One region of the Streptomyces sp. NPDC043738 genome, then DNA from elsewhere that is predicted to be linked to it. Evidence: riboswitches for the same ligand, from Rfam matches in the RefSeq annotation. Region 1 holds a riboswitch; the other holds the start of a gene.
What was found. Region 1 has a riboswitch for cobalamin ahead of AC0680_RS34330 (ribonucleoside-diphosphate reductase subunit alpha). Riboswitches for the same ligand answer to the same signal wherever they lie in the genome.
Positions count from the first base shown of each region.

Region 2: linked by a shared signal. The riboswitch ahead of AC0680_RS29715 (cobalamin biosynthesis protein) and the one ahead of AC0680_RS34330 (ribonucleoside-diphosphate reductase subunit alpha) in region 1 are both predicted to bind cobalamin.

Region 1 covers NZ_JBWKCJ010000040.1:21,054-28,201, reverse strand. The annotation lists gene mctP (monocarboxylate uptake permease MctP) at 1-883, shown strand, start outside; gene AC0680_RS34340 (Uma2 family endonuclease) at 965-1,552, opposite strand; gene AC0680_RS34335 (GNAT family N-acetyltransferase) at 1,662-2,165, shown strand; cobalamin riboswitch at 2,292-2,442, shown strand; gene AC0680_RS34330 (ribonucleoside-diphosphate reductase subunit alpha) at 2,605-5,061, shown strand; gene AC0680_RS34325 (ribonucleotide-diphosphate reductase subunit beta) at 5,061-6,110, shown strand; gene AC0680_RS34320 (transglycosylase domain-containing protein) at 6,220-7,148, shown strand, end outside.
Region 2 covers NZ_JBWKCJ010000028.1:67,316-74,463, forward strand. The annotation lists gene AC0680_RS29705 (caspase family protein) at 1-1,360, opposite strand, end outside; gene AC0680_RS29710 (hypothetical protein) at 1,366-1,803, opposite strand; cobalamin riboswitch at 2,008-2,156, shown strand; gene AC0680_RS29715 (cobalamin biosynthesis protein) at 2,286-3,272, shown strand; gene AC0680_RS29720 (cobyric acid synthase) at 3,269-4,831, shown strand; gene AC0680_RS29725 (putative cobaltochelatase) at 4,881-7,004, shown strand; gene cobO (cob(I)yrinic acid a,c-diamide adenosyltransferase) at 7,004-7,148, shown strand, end outside.

The DNA.
Region 1 (7,148 bases):
CAACGCACAGTGGGCGTACGCGACCCTGGCGCTCGGCTCGGCGCTGGCGCTCTTCATGTACCCGCACTCGATCACCGCCACGCTCTCCTCGCGCAGCCGCAACGTGATCCGCCGCAACACCACGATCCTGCCGCTGTACTCCCTGATGCTGGGCTTCCTGGCGCTGCTCGGCTTCATGGCCGTCAAGGCCGGTACGGACATCCAGGGCAACCCGCAGCTGGCCATCCCGCAGCTGTTCGAGGACATGTTCCCCAGCTGGTTCTCCGGCGTCGCGTTCGCCGCGATCGGCATCGGCGCGCTGGTCCCGGCGGCCATCATGTCGATCGCCGCGGCCAACCTGTTCACCCGCAACGTCTACAAGGACTTCCTCAAGCCCGGCGCCACGCCCGAGCAGGAGCACAAGGTCGCCAAGCTGGTCTCCCTGCTGGTCAAGGTCGGCGCCCTGATCTTCGTCCTCACCATGGACAAGACCGTCGCGATCAACTTCCAGCTGCTGGGCGGCATCTGGATCCTGCAGACCATGCCGGCCCTGGTCGGCGGCCTGTTCACCCGCTGGTTCCACCGCTGGGCGCTGCTGACCGGCTGGGCGGCCGGCATGCTCTACGGCACGCTCGCGGCGTACGGCGTCGCCAGCCCGACCCAGGCCCACTTCGGCGGCTCCAGCAAGGAGATCCCCGGCATCGGCGAGATCGGCTACATCGGCCTGACCGCCTTCGTCCTGAACGTCGTGGTGACGGTCGTGCTGACGTTCGCCCTGAAGGCCATGAAGGCCCCTGAGGGCGTCGACGAGACCAGCCCCGGCGACTACACCGCGGACGCCGGCGACGAGGGCGTCTCGGCGGAGCTGCCGCCTGCTACGGCGGGGGCACCGGCGGGGCACTGACGCCACCGGCTCGCTTGCGGCTACGGGCCGTCGCGCTCCTCCTGGGCGCGGCGGCCCGTTCGCTTGTCGGAGGTGGGGCGGTCAGTCCGCCCAGTCCTTCAGAGCCTCGGTTTCAAGGGTGATGTTCACCGGGTCGGGCAGAAGCAGGGGCTTGCCGTAGGGAACGGTGTTGACCGTCTCGTAGCGGACCCCGTCAGGCTGGCTGTGGACCAATACCTCGCAAGCTTGCCGGTCGATCAGCAGATAGAGCGGGATACCGGTCTCCGCATAGGCGCGAGGCTTCTCCACCCTGTCGCGCTGATGGGTGTCGGAGTCGTGGGAGGTCACCTCGACGACCATGAGTACGGCATCGGGGTCTGCCCACTCGCCCGAGACGTTGAAGGCGTCCATGTGTGCGAGCGTGCCGTCCGGCCGGGCGCGGCCTGCGCGGTACTCCTGCACCTTGAGACCTTGGTCGGGGTTGAGCCAGAGTTCGGGCCGCTGCTGCAAACAGATGCGCGTCAGCCACTGAATGATGCGCCCGTGGGCCCCGTCCGGCATCGGCTTGCTCCTGACCTTCCCGTCGATGAATTCCAGCCGAGCGCCTTTCTCCAGGCGGCTGAGTATCCGGGCGGCCTCTTCGAAGTGCTCCGTCTCCATGACGTGTGGCCGGTCGGCAAGCGCGGTCATCGGGCCTTCTCCTTCTTCCAACGGGCGGAGCAGGGAGGTGCGGAACCGACGATAGCCGAGCCCGCCGACACCCACCCCGCCGTCGGCCCCGCCCCCCACACTTGACCCCATGGACATCACGATCAGGCCCGTGCGCCAGGCGGAGTTCGGTGCGGTCGGGGAGTTGCTGGTGGCGGTCTATCTGGCCGATGGGCTGCTGGTATCCGGGGAGCGCGACGCCTACGCGGCGAAGCTGCGGGAGGTGGCGGAACGGGCGGAGCAGGCCGAGGTGTTGGTGGCCGTGGAGGGGCCGGACGAGCGGGTGGTGGGGACGGTCACCTTCTCCGCGTACGGGAGTCCGTATGCGGAGCTGGCGGGGCCCGGGGAGGGCGAGTTCCGGATGCTCGCGGTGCGGCCCGAGGGGCGCGGACGAGGGGTCGGGGAGGCGTTGGTGGCGGCGTGTCTGGAGCGGGCGCGGGCACTCGGGCTGAGCGGCATGGTGCTGTCCACGCCGCGGCACGTACTGCCCGCGCACCGGCTCTACCGCAGGCTGGGGTTCGCGCGCGCGGAAGAGCGGGACTGGGAACCGGTACCGGGGATCACTCTCTGGGCGTTCGCGCGGGACGTGGCCTGAAAGGCGCTCCAGGCCCGGCCTGAGGGCCGTTCCGGGCGCTCCCCCGCCCCCTGGCACTTCGCACACCTGTCGGAGTGGTATGAGGTGGCGACACAAGATGTGGGGGTGCACGCGGGGAGCAGCACAAGATGTATGCTCGTCCTCGCTGTCGCCGCAGGGGAATCCGGTGGGAATCCGGAACTGTCCCGCAACGGTGTAAGAGCGCGCCCAGTGGCCCGATGAGGGCCCTGCCGCGCGCCCGTGAAGTCCGAGGACCTGCCGACGGTACGCCCGCACCGCCATCGGTGCGGACGTCGATACGTCCGGGCCCCGAGGGTTGGGCCGGTGGACGCCGCGCGGTGTGCCCGCGCACCCCTGGCCGTCACGGGGTGCCGCACGCGCGCGTGCGGCCGTCGCGCCCCGCCCCTCCTGGCCCCCGCCGAGTGAGGGAGAGCATCACGTGACCATCGCGCCAACGGAACCCGCGTCAGACGCCGAGGTCGTGCAGCCTGCGGTGACCACGCCCGCCGGCGGTCCGGGCGAGGCCGGGCAGGACGGTCCGGGCGTCGCGCTGCTGCGCACCCTGACGAAGCTGACCGAGGACCTGACCGCGACCGACCCCGGCAAGGTGGCCGCCGCCGCCCTGCGCGGCCGGTACGAGGGCGCGGGCGAGTCCGAACTGCGGTCGCTGGCCATCGAGGCCGCGGCCGGGCTGATCGGTGACGAGCCGCAGTACTCCAAGCTCGCCGCGCGGCTGCTCACCCTCTCGATCTCGGAGGAGGCGGCCGAACAGGGGGCGGTCGCCTTCTCCGCCTCCGTCGAAGTCGGCCACCGCGAGGGGCTGATCGCCGACGAGACCGCGGAGTTCGTACGGACCCACGCCGCCCGGCTGGACGCCCTGGTCGACCAGGCGCTCGCCGACGGGGCCGACGACCGGTTCGGGTACTTCGGGCTGCGCACGCTGCACTCGCGCTACCTGCTGCGCCACCCCACCACCCGCCAGGTCGTCGAGACGCCCCAGCACTTCCTGCTGCGGGTGGCCTGCGGCCTCGCCGAGGACGGCAGCGAGCGCGCCCTGGACGACGTCGCCGAGCTGTACGGCCTCACCAGCTCGCTGTCGTACCTGCCCTCCTCCCCCACGCTGTTCAACTCCGGCACCCGCCACCCGCAGATGTCGTCCTGCTACCTGCTGGACTCGCCGCTGGACGAGCTGGACTCGATCTACGACCGCTACCACCAGGTGGCGCGGCTGTCCAAGCACGCCGGTGGCATCGGCCTGTCCTACTCCCGTATCCGCGCCCGCGGTTCGCTGATCCGCGGCACCAACGGGCACTCCAACGGCATCGTGCCCTTCCTGCGCACCCTGGACGCCTCGGTCGCGGCCGTGAACCAGGGCGGCCGGCGCAAGGGCGCCGCCTGCGTCTACCTGGAGACCTGGCACGCCGACATCGAGGAGTTCCTGGAGCTGCGCGACAACACCGGTGAGGAGGCCCGCCGCACCCACAACCTGAACATCGCGCACTGGATCCCGGACGAGTTCATGCGCCGGGTGGAGGCGGACGCCGACTGGTCGCTGTTCTCCCCCTCGGACGCCCCGGAGCTGGTGGACCTGTGGGGCGAGGAGTTCGACGCCGCCTACCGCAGGGCCGAGGCCGAGGGCCGGGCGCTCAAGCAGATCCCGGCCCGGGTGCTGTACTCCCGCATGATGCGCACCCTGGCGCAGACCGGCAACGGCTGGATGACGTTCAAGGACGCCGCCAACCGCACCGCCAACCAGACCGCCGAGCCCGGCCAGGTCGTGCACTCCTCCAACCTGTGCACGGAGATCCTGGAGGTGACCGACGACGGGGAGACCGCGGTCTGCAACCTGGGGTCGGTCAACCTCGCCGCCCACCTGGGCAACGAGGCCGCCGGCTGGGAGGAGGCGATGGACTGGGAGAAGCTGGACGCCACGGTCCGTACCGCCGTCACCTTCCTCGACCGGGTCGTGGACATCAACTTCTACCCGACCGAGCAGGCCGGGGCCTCCAACTCCCGCTGGCGCCCGGTGGGTCTGGGCCTGATGGGCCTGCAGGACGTCTTCTTCCGGCTGCGGCTGCCCTTCGACTCGGCCGAGGCGCGGGAGCTGTCGACCCGGATCTCCGAGCGGATCATGCTCGCCGCGTACGAGGCGTCCGCCGCTCTCGCCGAGCGGCACGGCCCGCACCCGGCCTGGTCGGCGACCCGCACCGCCCGCGGTGTGCTGCACCCCGACCACTACCCCAACGCCGAGCCCCGCTGGGCGGACCGCTGGGCGGCGCTGCGCACCAGGATCGCCACGACCGGGATGCGCAACTCGCTGCTGCTGGCGATCGCGCCGACCGCGACCATCGCCTCGATCGCGGGCGTGTACGAGTGCATCGAGCCGCAGGTCTCCAACCTCTTCAAGCGCGAGACGCTGTCGGGTGAGTTCCTCCAGGTCAACGCGTATCTGATCGAGGAGCTCAAGGCCCTGGGGCTGTGGGACGCGCGGACCCGTGACGCGCTGCGCGAGGCGAACGGCTCGGTGCAGGACGTCGACTGGATCCCCGAGGAGGTCCGGGCGCTGTACCGCACCGCCTGGGAGATCCCGCAGCGCGCCCTGATCGACATGGCCGCGGCCCGTACGCCCTTCATCGACCAGAGCCAGTCGCTGAACCTCTTCATGGCGTCGCCGACCATCGGCAAGCTCAGCTCGATGTACGCCTACGCCTGGAAGCGCGGCATCAAGACGACGTACTACCTGCGTTCGCGGCCGGCGACCCGGATCGCCCAGTCGGCCCGCGGCACCGCGGCCGCCGGCGGCACCGTCCCCGTACCCGTCCCGCAGCAGGCCACCGACCCCGAGGCGGTCGCCTGCTCCCTGGAAAACCCCGAGTCCTGCGAGGCCTGCCAGTAATGACCACCGAAACCAGCGCTTCGGCGACGCACACCGCCACCACCGGTGAGAAGAACCTTCTGGACCCGGGCTTCGAGCTGACCCTGCGGCCCATGCGGTACCCGGAGTTCTACGACCGCTACCGCGACGCGATCAAGAACACCTGGACCGTGGAGGAGGTCGACCTCCACTCCGACGTCGCCGACCTCGCCAAGCTCTCGCCGGGCGAGCAGCACATGATCGGCCGGCTGGTCGCGTTCTTCGCGACCGGTGACTCGATCGTCGCCAACAACCTCGTGCTGACGCTCTACAAGCACATCAACTCCCCCGAGGCGCGGCTGTACCTGAGCCGTCAGCTCTTCGAGGAGGCGGTGCACGTCCAGTTCTATCTGACGCTGCTGGACACCTACCTCCCCGACCCGGACGACCGTGCCGCCGCCTTCGCGGCCGTGGAGAACATCCCCTCCATCCGGGAGAAGGCCGAGTTCTGCTTCAAGTGGATGGACTCGGTCGAGAGCATCGACCGGCTGGAGTCCAAGGCCGACCGGCGCCGCTTCCTGCTGAACCTGATCTGCTTCGCGGCCTGCATCGAGGGGCTGTTCTTCTACGGCGCCTTCGCCTACGTCTACTGGTTCCGCTCGCGCGGTCTGCTGCACGGGCTGGCCACCGGCACCAACTGGGTCTTCCGCGACGAGTCCATGCACATGGACTTCGCCTTCTCGGTGGTGGACACGGTCCGCGAGGAGGAGCCCGACCTCTTCGACGACAAGCTGGAGCAGCAGGTCACCGAGATGCTCAGGGAGGCCGTCGAGGCCGAGCTGCAGTTCGGCCGCGACCTGTGCGGTGACGGCCTGCCGGGCATGAACACCGAGTCGATGCGCGAGTACCTCCAGTGTGTCGCCGACCAGCGGCTGCAGCGCCTGGGATTTGCTCCCGTGTACGGCTCGGAGAACCCGTTCTCCTTCATGGAGCTGCAGAACGTCCAGGAGCTGACCAACTTCTTCGAGCGCCGGGCCTCCGCCTACCAGGTCGCCGTCGAGGGCTCGGTCTCCTTCGACGACGACTTCTAGACCGGGGGAACCGGAGGACCTGCGACGCCCCGTCAGCCCTGGTCATGCGCCAATGTGAGCGTTCTGTTACCTCGGCAACCGGAGCCGCGGCCACCACATCTCTGTGGACATGAAGGCCACGAAGGGGCGTCGTCGGTTCATCGACTATCCGCGCCAGGGACGAGAGGGTCCGCGCCGCTGGCTGCCGTCATGGCGGCTGTGGCTCGGCACCCTCTCGTTCGGCATCCTCTGCCTGGCGGGGCTGTTCACTGTCGTGTACGCGACGATCGACATTCCGAACGAGAACGAGCTCGCCGGGCAGGAAGCCACCGTCTACTACTGGGCGGACGGCAGCCAGATGGTGAGCGTGGGCGCCGTCAACCGGCAGAACGTCACCCTCGACAAGGTGCCCGACTCGGTCGAGAACTCCGTGATCGCCGCGGAGAACGCCACCTTCTACAGCGACCCCGGCGTCTCCCTGCAGGGCATCGCCCGCGCCGTGGTCAACATGGTCTCCGGCGAGGAGACCCAGGGCGGCTCCACCATCACCCAGCAGTATGTGAAGAACACCTATCTCTCGCAGGATCAGACGATCACCCGCAAGGCGAGGGAGTTCATCCTCTCGCTGAAGGTGAGCAACCAGAAGTCCAAGCCGGAGATCCTGCGCGGCTACCTCAACACCAGCTGGTTCGGCCGCGGTTCCTACGGAATCCAGGCGGCCGCCCACGCGTACTACGGCATCGACGCCAAGAAGCTCAACCCCAGCCAGGGCGCGCTGCTGGCCGCCCTGCTGAAGGGGTCCGAGCAGTACGACCCGGGGCTGAGCAAGGCCAATCACCAGCGGGCCGTGGAACGCTGGAAGTGGATACTCGACCGGCAGGTCGCCACCGGCAAGATGAGCAGGCAGGAACGGGCCAAGTACCGCACGTTCCCCGAGCCGCGCACACTGTCGAAGCCCACCAGCCAGGCCGGCCAGATCGGCTATCTCATCGACGTCGCCAACAAGTTCGTGCAGGCCGGCACCGGCCTGACCGACAAGGACCTGGCGCGCGGCGGCTA
Region 2 (7,148 bases), on a different contig from region 1:
CGGTGCCGGTGAGCAGTTCCTGCCAGGAGGCGCCGACGGGTTCGACGTCGGCGAGGCGTTCGGTGGCCGGGATGCCGACGACCAGCGGGCTGTAGGCGACCGGGCCGGTGTTGTGCAGGGTCGCGGGGGATCCGGTGGGCGGCATACCGCGACGGGCCTCCTCGTAGTCGGCGGTGGATTCGGGGACCCACAGGTCGGGTTGGGGTCCCGGCCGGTGGAGCGGGTCGGTGCCCTTGGCGTCCTGGAGGTCCTTGCCGGTGCCCTGGGCCTGGCCCTGCCAGCGGTCGGCGGCGGCGAAGCCCTGGTCGACCTGGTCCTTGGCGGCGGAGTAGACGGTGATCTGGGCGCGCCGGCAGCCCGCGGGCAGATCGTCCTCGCCGTGCAGCGGGCGGGTGTTGAGCTCGGACATCTCGTAGCCGAAGGCGGCCTGGCGCAGGGTGGGTTCGGCCTCCGGGGCGGTGAGCAGCCGCAGTTCGAGGGCGGGCGGGCAGTCCGGCGGCGGGCGCAGCGCGTGCAGGGTGAGCAGTGTGGCGGCGGTGAGCGCGAGGACGGTGCCCAGCGAGAGCAGGAGCCGCAGCCGGCGCCGGAGGTGCTGGTTGAACCAGCGGCGTAAGCGGACCCGCGGCGGCGTCGGGAGCCGGACCTCTGGGGTGGCGAAGGACAGGACGACGTCGTCGAGGGTGTTCTGCTTCGCGGAGCGCGGCTCCCAGACGTCGCCCATCGGGGTCCGCTCGTCGGCGAGCCGGGTGCGCAGCTCCCGTACGAGGTCCTCGAAGGCGACGAAGCGCCGCCCGGGGATGCCGTGTTCGAGGACCTCCACCATGGCCCGGGTGAAGAGGCTGCCGCCGGCCGGTTCGTCGCCGCTGAAGATCCGGCGGTTGGGCTGGGCGGCCATCAGCAGCGACATGGGCTTGCGCAGGGAGTGGAAGGCTCCGTCGGCGTTGCCGGCGTAGCAGCACTCCAGGACGATCACGATGCGCTCGGCCCGTGCGTTGTCGAGGCAGGAGAGCACCATGTCCTGCCAGGAGACGGTGGTGTGGCTCTGCCGGGGCACGGAGGCGCCGACCATCAGCTGCAGATCGCCGCCGTCGCTGCGGACCCGGCCGTGGCCGGAGAAGTGCACCAGCAGCAGACCGCGCGCCTCGTCGGCGGCGGTCTTGAGGGCCTGTCCCAGCTCCCAGGGCTCCGTGGGGCGGCAGACCGTGACCTCGTCGGCGGTGAACAGGTCGGTGGCGGTCAGTGCCCGCCGCAACTCGGGGGCGTTGTCCTCCACCGCGGGCAGGCCGGTCAGCGTGGTGTAGTCGTGGACACAGACCAGCAGCGCCCGGTTGATCTTTCCCCGCGCGTCGTATTCGGACATCCGGGTCAGCCCTCGCCGGTGCCGCCCCCGCGCGTCGGTCCGCCCGGATCGGGGCGTTCGGTGTCGCCGACCGCCTGCAGCTCACCGCCCGTGCCGGCGTCGACGGCGGGCGCCTCGCCCTCGGCCCGCTCCTCCTTGCGGCGCCGCAGCCACTCGCGCAGGGCGATGCCCAGCCCCTTGGTGACCTCGGCGGCGACCGCGCCGACGATCACCAGGATCAGGTCGTCCACTCCCACGGCCATGTCGCCCGGTCCGGCCGGGTCGGCACCGCCGGTGCCGGCCGCTTCGTGGGCGGGGCGCGGCCGCTGCTCCCAGGCGTGTTCCCGGCGGCTCAGCCACGGTTCGCGCTCCAGCCACACCTGGAGGTCGTCGATGTCCTGCTGCGGATTGTTCGTCCCCGTGATCCTGATGCGGATCTCGTGATGACCGGCGCTCTCCGGCATCCCCCAGCCCCCTTCCGGCGGCCCCTTCGCCACCGTGCAACTGATAGTGACGTGGGATCAGGGGCACAGGCAACCGTCTGTGACGCGGCCGCCACCCTGTGGCGTGTGCCACAGCGCGTGCCACGGGGCAGCGTCGCAGGTCAAGGGTGAGTTGACGGGCCTTCGCAGGGCGTGGTGGACTGCCGGAGCCAATCGGCGACAGATGAGGAAGTCCGGTGAGAATCCGGCGCGGTCCCGCCACTGTCACCGGGGAGCGTTCCTCCAGCGAAGGCCACGGTCCGCCTCGCGTACGCCTGACGGCGTACCAGGACTGGAAGGCCGGGGGCCACGCCGATCCGGGAGCCAGGAGACTCCTGTCGCCGTCACGTCGAGCCAGGGCGCGGACCCTGAGTGAGGACATACCGCCATGCCCGGCCGCCCTTCGAGAGCACCACTGCACGGCCCCGCAGGGCCCCTTCGAGGCCTGACGGCGGCCTGACCCGATGCGCGGCGAACACGCGGGATACGCGTGCGGCGCGGCCCTGGGCTTTCTCGCCGACCTGATCGCGGCGGATCCGCGGCGCGGCCATCCGGTGGCCGCGTTCGGCCGGGCCGCGGGCGCCGTGGAGCGCCGGCTGTGGCGCGACCACCGCGGGTACGGCGCGGCACATGCCGTGCTGTGCGCGGGCGGTGCGGCCGCCGGGGCCGCCCTGCTGCGGCGCGCCGCGGGACGCTCCCGCGGGGCCCGCGTCGCGCTGACCGCGGCGACGGTCTGGGCCGTGCTGGGCGGCACCTCGCTGGGCCGGGAGGCACGGGCCGTCGGCGGGGCGCTCACGGCGGGCGACCTGGACGTGGCCCGGGAGCGGCTGCCGCATCTGTGCGGGCGTGATCCGCAGGCGCTGGACGGGCCTCAGTTGGCCCGCGCGGTGGTGGAGTCGGTCGCCGAGAACACCTCGGACGCGGTGGTGGGTGCCCTGGTGTGGGGCGCGCTCGGCGGGGTGCCCGGCCTGGTGGCGTTCCGTGCGGTGAACACGCTGGACGCGATGGTGGGTCACAAGTCGCCGCGCTACCGCCGCTTCGGCTGGGCCTCGGCCCGGCTCGACGACCTCGCCGGCTGGCCCGGCTCCCGGCTGACCGCCACCCTGGCCGTGCTCGCCGGCCCCGACCGGCGCGGCGCGCTGCGGGCCTGGCGGGCCGACGGCGGGGCGCACCCGAGCCCCAACGCGGGCCCGGTGGAGGCGTCGTTCGCGGGTGCGCTGGGCGTACGGCTGGGCGGCACGCTGGCGTACGGCGGGCGGGTCGAGCACCGCCCGGTGCTCAACGGCGGGGCGCGGCCGGTCGCGGCCGGCGACATCGAGCGGGCGGTACGGCTGTCGCGGAAGGTGAGCGCGCTGGCGCTGGCGACGACGGTGGCAGGACGGCTGGTGGCGGGCGCGGTGCGGCACAGGAGCGCGGCGGCGCGCCGCGGGAGCGGGAGGAAGAGCCGGTGAACGGGCGGAGCAAGGCGTCCGGCGGGACCGTCGGCGGGGGCCTGTTGGTGGCCGGTACGACGTCGGACGCCGGCAAGAGCGTGGTGACGGCGGGAATCTGCCGCTGGCTGGTACGGCAGGGCGTGCGCGTGGCGCCCTTCAAGGCGCAGAACATGTCGCTGAACTCGTTCGTCACGCGCGAGGGCGCGGAGATCGGCCGGGCCCAGGCGATGCAGGCCGCCGCGGCGCGGGTGGAGCCGACCGCGCTGATGAACCCCGTGCTGCTCAAGCCGGGCGGCGACCGCAGCAGCCAGGTGGTGCTGCTGGGCAAGCCGGTCGGTGAGCTCAGTGCCCGTGGCTACCACGCGGGCCGGCAGGAGCAGTTGCTCGGCACGGTGACCGACTGCCTGGCCGAGCTGCGGCGTACCCATGACGCGGTGATCTGCGAGGGCGCCGGCAGCCCCGCCGAGATCAACCTGCGGCGCACCGACATCGTCAACATGGGCATCGCCCGGGCCGCCCGGATACCGGTCGTCGTGGTCGGCGACATCGACCGCGGCGGGGTGTTCGCGTCCTTCTTCGGCACCACCGCGCTGCTGTCGAAGGAGGACCAGGCGCTGGTGGCGGGGTACCTCGTCAACAAGTTCCGGGGCGATGTGACGCTGTTGGAGCCCGGCCTGGAGATGATGCGGCGCCTGAGCGGGCGGCCGACGCTGGGCGTGCTGCCCTTCGCGCACGGGCTGGGCATCGACGAGGAGGACGGCCTGCGGGTGTCTCTGCGCGGCACGGTGCGCGAAAGCGTGGTGGCGCCGCCGCACGGCGCCGATGTGCTGCGGGTCGCGGTCGCCGCCGTACCGCTGATGTCGAACTTCACGGACGTGGACGCGCTGGCCGCCGAACCGGGCGTGGTGGTGCGGTTCGTGGACCGGGCCGAGGAGCTGGCCGACGCGGATCTGGTGGTGCTGCCGGGGACCCGGGGCACGGTGCGGGCGCTTGCGTGGCTGCGCGAGCGCGGCCTGGCGGACGCGATCGCCCGCCGGGCCGCCGAGGGCCGCCCGGTGCTGGGCGTCTGTGGCGGCTTCCAGATGCTGGGCGAGCGCATCGAGGACGAGGTCGAGTCGAAGGCGGGCACGGTCGAGGGGCTGGGGCTGCTGCCCGTACGGGTGCGGTTCGCGGCGGAGAAGACCCTCGCGCGGCCGGCCGGGCGGGCGCTGGGCGAGCCGGTGGAGGGGTACGAGATCCACCACGGCGTCGCCGAAGTGACCGGCGGCGAGGCGTTCTTCTCCGATGACGAAGGGCACGGCCTGGACGGCTGCCGGGTCGGCTCCGTGTGGGGCACGCACTGGCACGGCTCGCTGGAGAGCGACGGCTTCCGCCGGGCGTTCCTGCGGCGGGTGGCGGCCGACGCGGGGCGGGCCTTCGTGCCGGCCCCCGACACCCGCTTCGCCGCGCTGCGCGAGGAGCAGCTGGACCGGCTGGGCGATCTGATCGAGGAGCACGCGGACACGGACGCGCTGTGGCGGCTGATCGAGGAAGGGGTGCCGGAGGGGCTGCCGTTCGTGCCTCCGGGGGCGCCATGAGGGGTACGCATGGGACGGATCGGGCCGGCGACGTGGAGGATGACAAGGCATGACAACGGTGCACAACACGACCCCGCAGTACCCCTTCACCGCGGTCGTCGGGATGGACGATCTGCGGCTGGCGCTGCTGCTCAACGCGGTGAGCCCCGCGGTCGGCGGGGTGCTGGTGCGCGGCGAGAAGGGCACCGCCAAGTCCACCGCGGTGCGCGCGCTGTCGGCCCTGATGCCGGCCGTCGACGTGGTCGGCGGCTGCCGCTTCGCCTGCGCGCCCACCGCACCCGACCCCGGCTGCCCTGACGGGCCGCACGAGCCGGGCGCCGTCGAGCAGCGCCCGACGCGCATGGTCGAGCTGCCCGTCGGCGCCTCCGAGGACCGGCTGGTCGGCGCGCTGGACATCGAACGGGCCCTGTCGGAGGGTGTGAAGGCCTTCGAGCCGGGACTGCTGGCGGACGCGCACCGCGGCATCCTGTACGTCGACGAGGTCAACCTCCTCCACGACCACCTGGTGGACCTGCTGCTGGACGCCGCCGCCATGGGCGCCTCCTACGTCGAGCGTGAGGGCGTCTCGGTACGGCACGCGGCCCGCTTCCTGCTCGTGGGCACCATGAACCCCGAAGAGGGCGAGCTGCGGCCGCAGTTGCTGGACCGGTTCGGGCTCACGGTCGAGGTCGCGGCCTCGCGCGAGCCGGAGCAGCGGGTGGAGGTGGTCCGCCGGCGGCTGGCGTACGACGCGGACCCGGCCGGCTTCGCGGCGCGCTGGGCGGCCGAGGAGGACGGGTTGCGCGCGCGCATCGCCGCCGCCCGGGAGCTGCTGGCGCACGTGGTGCTGGGGGACGCGGCGCTCCGCCAGATCGCGGCGACCTGTGCCGCCTTCGAGGTGGACGGGATGCGCGCGGACATCGTGATGGCGCGCACCGCCACGGCCCTGGCCGCCTGGGCGGGGCGCACGGACGTCCAGGAGGAGGACGTCCGGCAGGCGGCGCTGCTGGCGCTGCCGCACCGCCGGCGCCGCAATCCGTTCGACGCCCCCGGCCTGGACGAGGACAAGCTCGACCGGACGCTGGAGGAGTTCGGCGGGGCGGACGAGGGCGCCGACGGCGAGGACGACCCGGAGCCGGACGGTCCGGACGGCGGCCCCGACGGGGGCGGTCCGGGCGGTGCGCCGCCGCCTCAGGAGGGCGGGCCGCAGGAGTCGGCGCAGCAGCCGGAGGCCGAACTGCCGCACCAGCAGGAGCGCCAGGCCCCGCAGGCCCCCGAGTCCCCTCAGGCGCCCGAGACATCAGAGCCCGAGCCCCGGCCTCAGGCGGGCGCGGCCGGTGAGAAGCCGGCCGTCAGGGCCGCCGAGCCGTTCCGGACGCGCCGGCTGGACGTACCGGGCCTGGGCGAGGGCGCCGACGGCCGCCGCTCCCGTGCCCGTACCGCGCACGGCCGGACGACCGGGGCCCGCCGCCCCCGGGGCGCCCTGGGCAAGCTGCACCTGGCCGCGACCGTGCAGGCCGCGGCGCCGCATCAGCACGCGCGCGGGCGGCGGGGCAGCGGCCTGGTCGTGCGCAGGGACGATCTGCGCGAGGCGGTGCGCGAGGGCCGCGAGGGCAATCTCGTGCTGTTCGTCGTGGACGCGTCCGGTTCGATGGCGGCGCGCAAGCGGATGAGCGCGGTCAAGGGCGCGGTGCTCTCGCTGCTGCTGGACGCCTACCAGCGGCGCGACAAGATCGGCATGATCACCTTCCGGGGCGCCGGCGCCGAGCTGGCGCTGCCCCCGACGTCGTCGGTCGAGGCGGGCGCCGCGCGCCTGGAGCAGCTGCCGACGGGCGGCCGGACGCCGCTGTCGGAGGGTCTGCTGCGGGCCCACGAGGTACTGCGGGTGGAGCGGATGCGGGACGCCTCGCGCCGCCCCCTGCTGGTGGTCGTCACCGACGGGCGGGCGACCGGCGGCCCCGAGCCGGTCGCGCGGGCCGCTCGTGCCGCCCGGCTGCTGGCCGCCGAGGGCACCGCCTCGGTGGTCGTGGACTGCGAGGCGGGCCCGGTGCGGCTGGGGCTCGCGGGCGAACTGGCCCGGGAGCTGCAGGGCACGGCCGTCACCCTCGACGAGCTGCGCGCGGACAGCGTCTCCGCGCTCGTACGGACCGTGCGGGGCAACAGGACCGATCACGCCAACAGGAAGGCCGCGTAATGCCGCAGGGACAGCCGTCCGTCGTACCGAACGACGGGCTCACCACCCGCCAGCGCCGCAACCGCCCGCTGGTCTTCGTCCACACCGGCCAGGGCAAGGGCAAGTCCACCGCCGCCTTCGGGCTGGCGCTGCGCGCCTGGAACC